DNA from 2 places in the Telluria sp. LT2P34 genome. Region 2 is predicted to be linked to the other one. Evidence: predicted binding sites of a transcription regulator. Region 2 holds the regulator's gene; the other holds the start of a gene.
What was found. The regulator sigma-54, encoded in region 2, starts transcription at its own class of promoters, with help from an activator protein. The targets are predictions, from matches to a motif close to TGGCANGNAANCTGCTTT.
Positions count from the first base shown of each region.

Region 1: AC56KZ_RS06705 (PEP-CTERM sorting domain-containing protein) is a predicted target of sigma-54. The motif match lies at 2,234-2,251, and genes of this name have one in related genera.

Region 1 is NZ_JCASIN010000002.1:183,369-188,765, reverse strand. Features, by position in the region: gene AC56KZ_RS06720 (hypothetical protein) at 1-77, opposite strand, end outside; gene greB (transcription elongation factor GreB) at 140-703, shown strand; gene AC56KZ_RS06710 (biliverdin-producing heme oxygenase) at 750-1,349, shown strand; gene AC56KZ_RS06705 (PEP-CTERM sorting domain-containing protein) at 1,417-2,169, opposite strand; gene AC56KZ_RS06700 (hypothetical protein) at 2,529-4,802, opposite strand; gene AC56KZ_RS06695 (LytR C-terminal domain-containing protein) at 4,816-5,397, opposite strand, start outside.
Region 2 is NZ_JCASIN010000007.1:18,959-24,355, forward strand. Features, by position in the region: gene lptB (LPS export ABC transporter ATP-binding protein) at 1-739, shown strand, start outside; gene AC56KZ_RS17305 (RNA polymerase factor sigma-54) at 745-2,217, shown strand; gene hpf (ribosome hibernation-promoting factor, HPF/YfiA family) at 2,282-2,635, shown strand; gene AC56KZ_RS17315 (enoyl-CoA hydratase/isomerase family protein) at 2,723-3,808, shown strand; gene rapZ (RNase adapter RapZ) at 3,821-4,684, opposite strand; gene hprK (HPr(Ser) kinase/phosphatase) at 4,877-5,397, opposite strand, start outside.

The sequences.
Region 1 (5,397 bases), on a different contig from region 2:
TCGGCCACCAGCACCAGCGCCGTCACGTAAAACAACGGCGCCAGCAGCAGGCTGCGCGGAAAAGAAGAGGTCGTCATCGCTTCAATGATACGGGAAATCGCGCGGCCCCTCGTGGCTGCGTGGAGCTACAATAAGCCTTATGAATAAAGCATTTGTAAAAGAATCAGACAACGACGACGATGACGCCGTCGCGCTGGCGCAGGCAATTCCCGCCGGCGCCAAGAATTACATCACCCCTGCCGGCTACAAAGCCATCAAGGACGAACTGCTGCAGCTGATCGACGTCGACCGGCCGGAAGTGGTGCGCATCGTGCACTGGGCCGCCTCGAACGGCGACCGCTCGGAAAACGGCGACTACATCTACGGCAAGCGCCGCCTGCGCGAGATCGACCGCCGCATCCGTTTTCTTACCAAGCGCATGGATTCGGCCTTCATCGTCGATCCGAGCGTGCACCACGGGAACGACCAGGTGTATTTCGGCGCCACCGTCGCCTACGTCAACCGGGCCGGCGAGGAGCACACCGTCACCATCGTCGGCATCGACGAGCTCGACCCGCTGCGCGGGCGCATCAGCTGGGTATCGCCGGTGGCGCGCGCGCTGACCAAGGCGCGCGAGGGCGACGTCATCACTTTGCAAACGCCGAATGGCAGCGAAGAACTCGAAATTCTCTCGGTCGACTATCCGGAACCGGTCGCGGACTAACTGTTAAGATGGCGGGCTGTTTTGTTTACCGCACGCCAGGCATGACATGAACCGTTCCATCGACACCGCACGCGAATCCGACGTCCTGGCCGCGCTGCGCCAGGCGACCAACTCGCGCCACGAACAGCTCGACAGCGGCCTGCCGCTGGCCAGCCCCGATGCCACGCTCGCCGATTATGCCCGCCACCTGTGCATGCTGCGCGACTGGCTGACGCCCATGGAAAGCTGGCTTGGCGCATACGGCGACGGCCCGCAGGGCGCGGGCGGCAGCACCATCGCAGCCCACCTCGCACTGATCGGCGGCGACCTCGCCGAACCGTCCCTGGCAGCTTGCCAATCGGGTACGCGCGCCGACATGGGGCCCTGGCCGGCCGGCGCCAGCGCGGCCTACCGCTGGGGCGTGGCCTATGTCGTCGAAGGCTCGCAGCTGGGCGGCGCCGTGCTCTACAAGCGCCTCGCCGCGCAACTGGCGCCCCACCCGCTGCGCTACCTGCGCGGCGCCGGCGCGGGTGGACCCGGCCCGCGCTGGCGCGCCTTCATGGACGCCTTGCGCGCGGAAGTCGGGACCGAGCAGGAAGTGGCCGAGGCCTGCGCCGGCGCCTGCGATGCCTTCGACCGGATCCTGGCCCTGGCCTTCAAGGGGTAAAAGACACGGCCGACGTAAAAATGGCGCCCGCGAGGGCGCCATTTTTCATCCTGCGACAGGAACATTATTACTGCTTGGGAGAGTAGCGACGCCGCAGGAATCCAATCGCCATCATGCCTGCACCGAGCAGTGCGAGTGAGGCCGGCTCCGGAACCTCGTTAGGAGGAACCACGCCGTCCCGGCTGAAGGCGCCCACGTACATGGTTTCTGGCGTTGCGCTGGTCGTGCCGCCCAGGAACTGGAAGCCCCCACCGACCACGCATTGCGAGAGCACTGGACAGAATGCGGCAGCTGCATTGCCCTGGGCGAAGTCCAGGACAAAGCGGTGGTTGCCCGACTGGCCGATACCACCGGTGTCTCCGAGAGTCAGGTCGCCTCCGGTGTAGGCAAAGAGCTGACGCGTGTTGCTCTGTGTATTGAACAGGCTGAGATAGATGTCGGTCAGTGTTGCAGTATTGCCAGGTCCTCCCTCGCTGATATTCACGACAAAGCCGAGCTGGCTTGCACTGGTAAGGCCGGCGATCGCGTTAAGGGTATTAAGGAAGTAGGTGTTGCTGCCTGCATTACCGGAGGTATTGTCACCGCCCAGCAGGCCCATCTGGCAGTCCAGGCTTGGCCTATCCGCGGCTTGACCAGGGACATAGGTTACGCAACCGGACTCGATGCCGCTGTTGTCCTGCACCGTAACGACGGTCGATACTGCGCCGAGTCCGGTGCCAGTACGTTGACTACCGGTTTGATAAATCAGGTCTGCAAATGCTGGTGCGGCGCCAGCTGCTATTGTTGCTCCGAATGCAACTTTCAGGAATATGGATTTCATTGCGAGACTCCCCCTTTAATTACTTAATTAACGAACGGAACTTCGTTGGACGTGCACAGAAAGAGAAGCAATTTGCGAGCCTATGTAAATACATCGAGACTAATCAGTTACTTATATTGGGTAGTTTTGTAACCGAGGAGAGCAGTGTAAAGTAAACCGACAGTTTCCCATTATTATTCTTTCTTCGAATGAATAGTACATAAAGTCAATTTATGCAGAATATTATTCGCAGCAGGAAATAAATTTCGAATAAGCTCTTCAGTATGTAACTAATGGTTGTTGATGAAATGCGCTGCCCCAATGCAGAAGAGCGCCCGGCAGGGCGCTCTTCTAATTAACAATGGTGATTTACGGATTGCTCAGTCGGTGACAGGGTACGAGCGGGTCGTGACAAAGCCCGAAGGTGACGTGACTTTGACGGTGAGGGTGCCGGCGCTGACCGTATTACTGCAATACAGAGGGGGAATTCCAGCTGGCGATGTTTGGCCGGCATCGCTTTGCATCTGCACCGTGTAGATCCATAAAGCCGCGCTTGGATCGGCAGTGTTTGGCACGGTGTAAGAAGGCGCGCTCAGCAGGGTGCCGTTGGATGCCAGGAATTCGATTTTCGTACCCGCCGGCAGGATATTGCCTGGGAGGTCCAGCGGCAGTTGCAGCGGTGGGACGCCGGCCCGATTCAGGGCAAACAATGTCGGGTTGGTGTCGCGGATCGCCAACTGCAGGGTCACAGCGTTGTTCACGAACGGCGTGCCGTTGACGCAGTGGCTCAGTACAATCGACTGCGGCCCGAGCGAATCGATTGCGGCTGCGCTTGTCGACAGTACCTGCACCAGGGCGCCGCGCACATGGGTCACGGGCTTACTGGCAGGACTGTCCTGGCGCAGCACACCGTTATAGATGTTGTCACCGTCTCTATCCCAGAAGCCGCTGGAATTAGAGTCGATAAAAATTTCGCCGGGGGTACGCAAAGCATTCCCACTGGCCCAGCCGTCGTCAGGGGAAAGTGCAGCGGCGCGCGCCGGTTTCCAGTTTGCATTTACGCCCCAGTTGGCCTCGGCGTTGCGATGCGTGATGGCACGGTCGTTGCGGAAGGGCTCACCCAGGTCCTGGAAAGCGTCGCTCGACTGGTAGTACAGGTTCGTGCCATTCGTATCGACAAAACTTTCTTCGCCCAGTGCATAGGCCAGCACCGTCACCCGCCCATCGATCGGGCGTGGGTTGGCCGCGCAGAAGCGCACCGAGCAGAAGCCAGGAATCCCTTTTTGCTGGATCACCGTGCCGTCTGTCAGCGTTGTGTTAACCAAGCCCGTCAGGCAGGAGGCTTCGACTGTGCCGCCCTCGGTGGTGAAGCTGACGGCGGTGCCATCCGGCGCCGGGTTGTTGAAATGGTCGGCCAGCCGCACCGTCATCAGCGACCCGGTCGGCGCCGGGCAGCCGTTGATGTTCATGCCTTCGACATTGAAAACTTCCGTCGACAGGCTGAAGCTGTCCTGGTCGGGCACGCCCGTCGAAATGATCAGCTGGTCGGAGATCGTCGTGAAGGCTGTGCCGGTGATGCTGGCGCGTACGCGCACTGGCGTATTCACCGTTCCTGCGGAAACGATGGCGCTGACGGTGCCGTCCGCCCCGGTCGTGGCGGACAGGTGATTCAGCGCCAGGCCGCCGACACTGGTGGATAGCTCGAAATCGATGCGCTGGCCCGAGACAGGGATGCCATTGCGGTCGAGCAGCTTGAATACCACGATCGACGACTCCTGGCGCCCCGCGCCGCCAGTGCCCTTGAGCGAAATATTCTGCGGCAGCGCCGAGACGAAGGTGAGTTGCCCGGGTTGCGCGGCCTCCACGTTGAGCGTGCCCGATGCCGTGGTCGTCGCGCCGGCCAGCACGGTCGAGGCGGTGATCACGTCCGGCGCGCCGCAGCCCTTGTCGATATAGGACGTCGAAGCGACTCCGGCGACTGTCGTCACGGGCGAACTGATGGTGGCCTTGCCGGCCGTGGCGCAGGGCGAGGTGAACACGACTTCCTGGGCCGGGGCGAAGGGCGTGCCGCCATCGAGCAGCGTCACCGACAGGCTGGCGGTGCCGCCGGCCGGCAGCGACGCCGGGCTGGTGCGCATGGCGCTCATCGTCAGTACGGGGAAGGCCACCGCATAGCTAGCACTGCCGGTGGCGGTGGCGCCGTCGCGCGTGGCGCTGGCGGTGATGGTAAAGGCGCCGGCCTGGCTGCCGGCTGCAATCCCCACCGTGGCCAGGCCGGCGGCGTCGGTGAGGGCGCTGCCCGAGGCAGGCAGCAGCACGGCGCTCTTGTCTGTGCTGGTAAACGTCACGGCAACGCCGGACACGGCCTTGCCGGCGCTGTCCCTGACGACCGCCCTGGCCACGGCAGGCGTCTTCGGCGACACCATGGTGGTCGGCGCGCCGCTCGCGTCGACCAGGGTCAAGGCCAGCGGCGTCGCTCCGGCGACCGCTCCGGGCGCCGCGGTTGCCGTGCAGCCGGGCAGACTAGGGTCGCGGCTAGGGTCGAGGGTGCGGCAGCCGCCCTCGTCGCTGCCGCCACCGCCGCAGGCCGCCAGCACGCCGGCGAGCAGGGCGGCGGCGGTGCCGGTCATGGCGCGATTCGTTGTTGTTTTCATTGGCGCTCCTGGTTCAAGGCAGATCGTTGGTGGAAGTCAGTGCGGGGGACGCCGCCAGCAGGGGCGCGGGGGAGGCTGGCGCCGGACGCAAGGCCTGCGCCAGTGCGGGACCGGCGTCCTTGCCGAGCAGGAGGCGCATGGTGGAGGGCGCTGCGGGCCGGCCCGCGCGCAGGCGGGGCTTGCCGCCGAGCGCCGCCTGCAGCCTGCGCGCTGCCGGCTCGTGGCCGGGACCGTATTCGATCCACGTCGTCGTTTGACCGAAGGGTTGCGCATTCGTGAGGCGGCTGGTGGCGATGCCGCGCGCCGCCAGGGCGCTCTGGAAGCGTTTCGCCAGCCCCGCGGCGCCATGGCCGTTGGCGATTTCGAGCCGGTACGGCGCGCCGGCATCGCCAGCTGGTGCAGGCTCCTTGCGTGGCAGGGCCTCCTGCATTGCAGCGATGCCCGGGGCGCTGCGCAGTTCATAGACATTTGGCGCTGTCATGACCAGTTGCATGCCACCGGTTGTGGGAGCGGCGGGCTGCACAGGCACGGGGGGCGATGCCGGCGCCTCCACGACAGCCGCTGGTGGAACTGGAGCCGCCAATGGCGCCACCGT
Region 2 (5,397 bases):
CAGCACCCTGGTCGTACGGGGCCTGCAGAAAAGCTACGGCAAGCGCCTGGTCGTGCGCGACGTGTCGCTCGAAGTGGGCTGCGGCGAAGTCGTCGGCCTGCTCGGGCCGAACGGCGCCGGCAAGACGACCTCGTTCTACATGATCGTCGGCCTGGTGCCGTCCGACGCCGGCACCATCGAAATCAACGGCGCCGACATTTCCAGCCTGCCGATCCACCGGCGCGCGGTGATGGGCCTGTCCTACCTGCCGCAGGAAGCGTCGGTGTTTCGCAAGCTGACCGTGGAAGACAACATCCGCGCCGTGCTGGAACTGCAGCGCACCGATGAGGGCAAGCCGCTGACCAAGGCGGCGATCAACGAGCGGCTCGATTCGCTGTTGGCCGAACTGCAGATCGAGAAGCTGCGCGAGAACCAGGCGCTGTCCTTGTCGGGCGGCGAGCGGCGGCGCGTCGAGATCGCACGCGCGCTGGCCACCAATCCCCGCTTCGTGCTGCTCGACGAACCCTTTGCCGGCGTCGACCCGATCGCTGTGATCGAGATCCAGCGCATCGTGCGCTTCCTGAAGGAGCGCGGCATCGGCGTCCTGATCACCGACCACAATGTGCGCGAAACGCTCGGCATCTGCGACCGCGCCTACATCATCAACCAGGGCGCCGTGCTGGCCTCGGGCCGCCCTGACGACATCATCGCCGACGAATCGGTACGACGTGTCTACCTCGGCGAACACTTCCGCATGTAGGTATCATGAAACAATCCCTGCAACTACGGACTTCGCAGCACCTGGCGCTCACGCCGCAGCTACAGCAGTCGATCCGCCTGCTGCAGCTGTCCACGATCGAACTGCAGCAGGAGCTCGAGCAGATCCTGTCGGATAATCCCTTGCTCGAGCGGATCGACGACCCGCTCGACAATTCCGTGCGCCTGTTGTCCGACGGCGCCATCAACGACGCGCCCGCCCAGCCGCCGGATGCGCCGGCGCCAGGCGGAGAAGAACCCGCGGCCCCGGCAGAGGGCGCCGATGCGGCGGAGGGCGGCGGCGAGGTCGAGCGCGGCGAGGCCGATGCCGACTGGGGCGACGCGCCGCGCGCGCCGGGCAGCGACGGCGACGACGATGGCCGCCCCCAGCTGGGCGCTATCGGCGTCACGCTGCGCGAGCACCTGTCGGAGCAGATCCGGGTCACGGGCGCGAGCGTGCGCGACCGCGCGCTGGCCGAACTGGTGATCGACGCCATCGACGACAACGGCTATCTCGACGAACCGCTCGACGAAATCCTGGCGCGCCTGCCCGAAGAGCTGGAAGTGGACATGGACGAAATGCGCTGCGCGCTGGCGCTGGTGCAAAGCCTCGATCCGGTCGGCGTCGGCGCGCGCAGCGCCAGCGAGTGCCTGGCGCTGCAGATCCGGCAAATGCCGGGCGTGCCGATGGTCACGCGGCGCATGGCCCTGAAGATCGTCGAGGGCTACCTGACCTGGTTCGCCCAGCGCGAATTCAACAAGCTGAAAAAGGCGCTCGATTGCGATGACGAAGACCTGCGCGAAGCGCAAGCCGTGATTCGCCAGTGCAATCCGCATCCGGGTGCGGCTTTTGCGTCGAGCACCTCGGACTACGTGGTGCCGGACGTCATTGTGCGCAAGACGGGCACCGGCTGGAGCGTGACGCTGAATGGCGAAGTGATGCCGCGCCTGCGCGTGAACAATGTCTACGCGGCACTGCTGAAGCAGGGCAAGGGCGAAGGACAGATGAGCGCGCAGTTGCAGGAAGCGAAGTGGCTGATCAAAAATATGCGCCAGCGTTTCGACACGATCCTGCGTGTTTCGCAGGCCATCGTCGAGCGTCAGCGCAACTTTTTCAGCCATGGCGCGGTTGCCATGCGTCCCCTTGTGCTGCGCGAGATTGCTGATACACTAGGTCTGCACGAGAGCACCATTTCTCGCGTAACCACTCAGAAATTCATGCTAACCCCGCACGGCATGTTTGAGCTGAAGTATTTCTTCGGAAGCCATGTCGCCACCGAAGCGGGGGGCGAAGCCTCTTCGACGGCGATCCGGGCGCTCATCGCGCAACTGACAGGAGCAGAAGACCCAAGGAACCCATTATCCGACAGCAAGATCGCGGAAATGCTCGGTGAACAAGGAATGGTCATCGCGCGCCGAACGGTTGCGAAATACCGCGAGGCACTTAAAATTCCTCCAGTCAGTCTCCGCAAATCCTTGTAACAGCGGCCAGCCACGCGCGACCCAAGCGCGCTGTGTGAGCCGTTTCTTTTTCAAAGGAGTGTGTATGAATCTCACTATCAGCGGTCACCACCTCGACGTTACACCCGCCATCCGTGAATACGTACAGAACAAGCTGGAACGCATCACCCGCCATTTCGATCAAGTGATTGACTCCCACGTCATCCTCGCCATCGACAACCTCACCGAAAAAGACAAAAGGCAAAAAGCCGAAATCAACCTGCGCGTCTCGGGGAAGATGGTGCACGTGGAAAGTGTGGCGCAAGATCTGTATGCCGCGATCGACTTGCTGATGGACAGGCTCGATCGCCAAGTCATGAAGTACAAGAGCATCATGCAAAACCATAGTCACGAGTCGCTCAAGCGACGACCTGAAGGCGGAGAGGCTGTTGCTGCCTGATCGGCAACGAAGCACCGTCTAATAAGGGCGCCGGAAGGCGCCCTTTTCAGTTGGTAGAATGGTGATTTTCCCACAAGCCCAACCACCATGACCGACCATGTCCTGACCCGCGTTGCCAACGGCACCGGCGTGATTACCCTCGACCGCCCCAAGGCCCTCAACTCGCTGTCGCTCGCCATGGTGCGGCGCCTGAGCGCAACCCTGCTTGCCTGGCGCGACGACGCCGCGGTCGAGGCCGTCGTGATCACCAGCAGCAGCGAAAAAGCCTTGTGTGCCGGCGGCGACATCCGCTTCTTCCACGAGGCGGGCCACGCGGCGCCGACCGGCGGCAGCGCACTGCTGGAAGACTTTTTTACGGAAGAATACGCGCTGAACCACCTGGTTCATTTTTATCCGAAGCCGTATATCGCGCTGATGGACGGGGTGGTGATGGGCGGCGGCATGGGCATAGCCCAGGGCGGACCCGCCACCGGCCTGCGCATCGTCACCGACCGCACGAAAATGGCGATGCCGGAAGTGAACATCGGTTTGTTCCCGGACGTCGGCGGCAGCCATTTCCTGTCGCACGCGCCTGGGCAACTGGGCAACTACCTGGGCCTCACCGGCCTCACGATCGGCGCCGCCGACGCTGTATATGTGGGGCTGGCCGACGTGTTCGTGCCGGGCGCCCAGCTGGCTGAACTGAACGCGCTGATCGAGACGACGCCCGGGGCCGAGCTGGCGGGCGCCATCCGCGCATTCGGCGCGCGCTTCTTCGATGCCCTTGGGCCGAGCGCTTTGGAGGCGGCGCGCAGCACGATCGATGCGCACTTCGGTGCCGACTCGGTGGCGGCGATCATGCGCTCACTCGAGGGCGACGCCGCCCCGTTCGCGCAGAAGGCACTGGCCGCGATGCGCCAGCGCTCGCCGCTCCTGATGTGCGTGACGCGCGAGATGCTGCTGCGCGGCGCCGGGCTGGGCGTGGCCGATTGCCTGCGCATGGAACGCGCACTGGTGCGCCGCAATTTCGAGCACGGCGAAGTACTCGAAGGCGTGCGCGCGCTGGTGATCGACAAGGACAACGCACCAAAATGGAATCCGCCGGCGATCGAGGACGTGACGCCGGAGATGGTGGCGCGCTTTTTTGAACCGGTATGGCCGGAGTATGCGCATCCGCTGCGCTACCTGGACTGACCGGTAACGGGCCTACGACTGCTCGCGATGCCGCAGCACGACCCGCTCGGACTCGCCGAAATACGCCGCCAGGCGCTCGGCCATGTACACCGAGCGATGCTGGCCGCCGGTGCAGCCGACCGCCACCGTCAGGTAGCTGCGGTTGTCGGTCTTGAACGAAGGCAGCCATTTCTCGACGAACTGGCGGATATCATTGAGCATTTCGCCGGCGCTCGGCTGGGCGTCGAGGAAGGCGATCACGGGCGCGTCCTTGCCCGTCAGCGGGCGCAGGGTATGGTCGTAATACGGATTCGGGATGGCGCGCACGTCGAACACGAAGTCGGCGTCGAGCGGCACGCCGACCTTGAAGGCGAAGGATTCGAAGAACAGCGTCAGCGGTGCATGCTTGACCTCGGCCAGCACCTTGATCCAGCCGCGCAGCTTGTTGGCCGACACTTCCGAGGTGTCGATCACGTGGCCCAGCTGCTCGATCGGGTCCAGCCGCTCGCGTTCTTCGGCGATGCACTCGATCAGGGTGCGGCGCGAAGCCGGGTTTTCGCCGGGACGCACGGCATGCGACAGCGGATGGCTGCGGCGCGTTTCCGAAAAGCGCGCCACCAGTGAATGGGTGCTGGCGGTGAGGAACATGACTTTTACTTCATGCCCATCGTTCTTCAGCCTGCTCACCGTGAGCGGCAGTTCGGTCAGGGAGTCTGAGGAGCGGGCGTCGACGGCGACGGCCAGCTTTTCCGTTCCCTGGCCGGAAACGGAATTGACCAGGTGCGGCAGCAAACCCGGCGGTAGGTTGTCGACGCAGTAATAGCCCGCGTCTTCCAGGACGTTCAGGGCGACAGATTTACCCGAGCCGGAGATGCCGGTAATAAGGACGATGTGCATGGCATGATGATACCGCAACAGCATGTCCTTTGTCGAAGCGGGCTTCCTTGTAGAGGGACAGAATCAGGACAAGAATGCGGAGGAGGCTAATCCGCGCTCATGGCCTGACGTTGGTGTAGCAGGGAATTCGCGGGACATGTCCCGCGCCTGCGGAACGGTCTGCCCTTGCAAGGGCAGACTCCTTGGCAACATTCAATCCGCGCTCATCGCTTGACGTTGCCGTTCCATGAACTCCTGCAGCGTATCGATTCCGCGCAGTTGCAGGATGGTGTTGCGCACCGCGGCTTCGAGCAGCACGGCGATGTTGCGGCCGGCGGCGACCGGAATGACGACTTTCCGGATCGGCAGGCCCAGCACTTCCTCGGTGGGGAAGTGGAAGGGCAGGCGCTCGACTTCTTCGTCGAGCACGCCGCGCTTGACCAGGTGGACGATGAGTTTCAGGCGCATCTTGCGGCGCACGGCGGTCTCGCCGAAGATCGCCTTGATGTCGAGCAGGCCCAGGCCGCGCACCTCGAGCAGGTTTTGCAGCAGCGGCGGGCAGCGGCCCTCGATCATGTTCGGCGCGATGCGCGAGAACTCCACGGCGTCGTCGGCCACCAGGCCGTGCGAGCGCGAAATCAGTTCCAGGCCCAGCTCGCTTTTGCCGAGGCCCGAGTCGCCGGTGATCAACACGCCCACGCCCAGCACGTCCATGAACACGCCGTGCATGATGA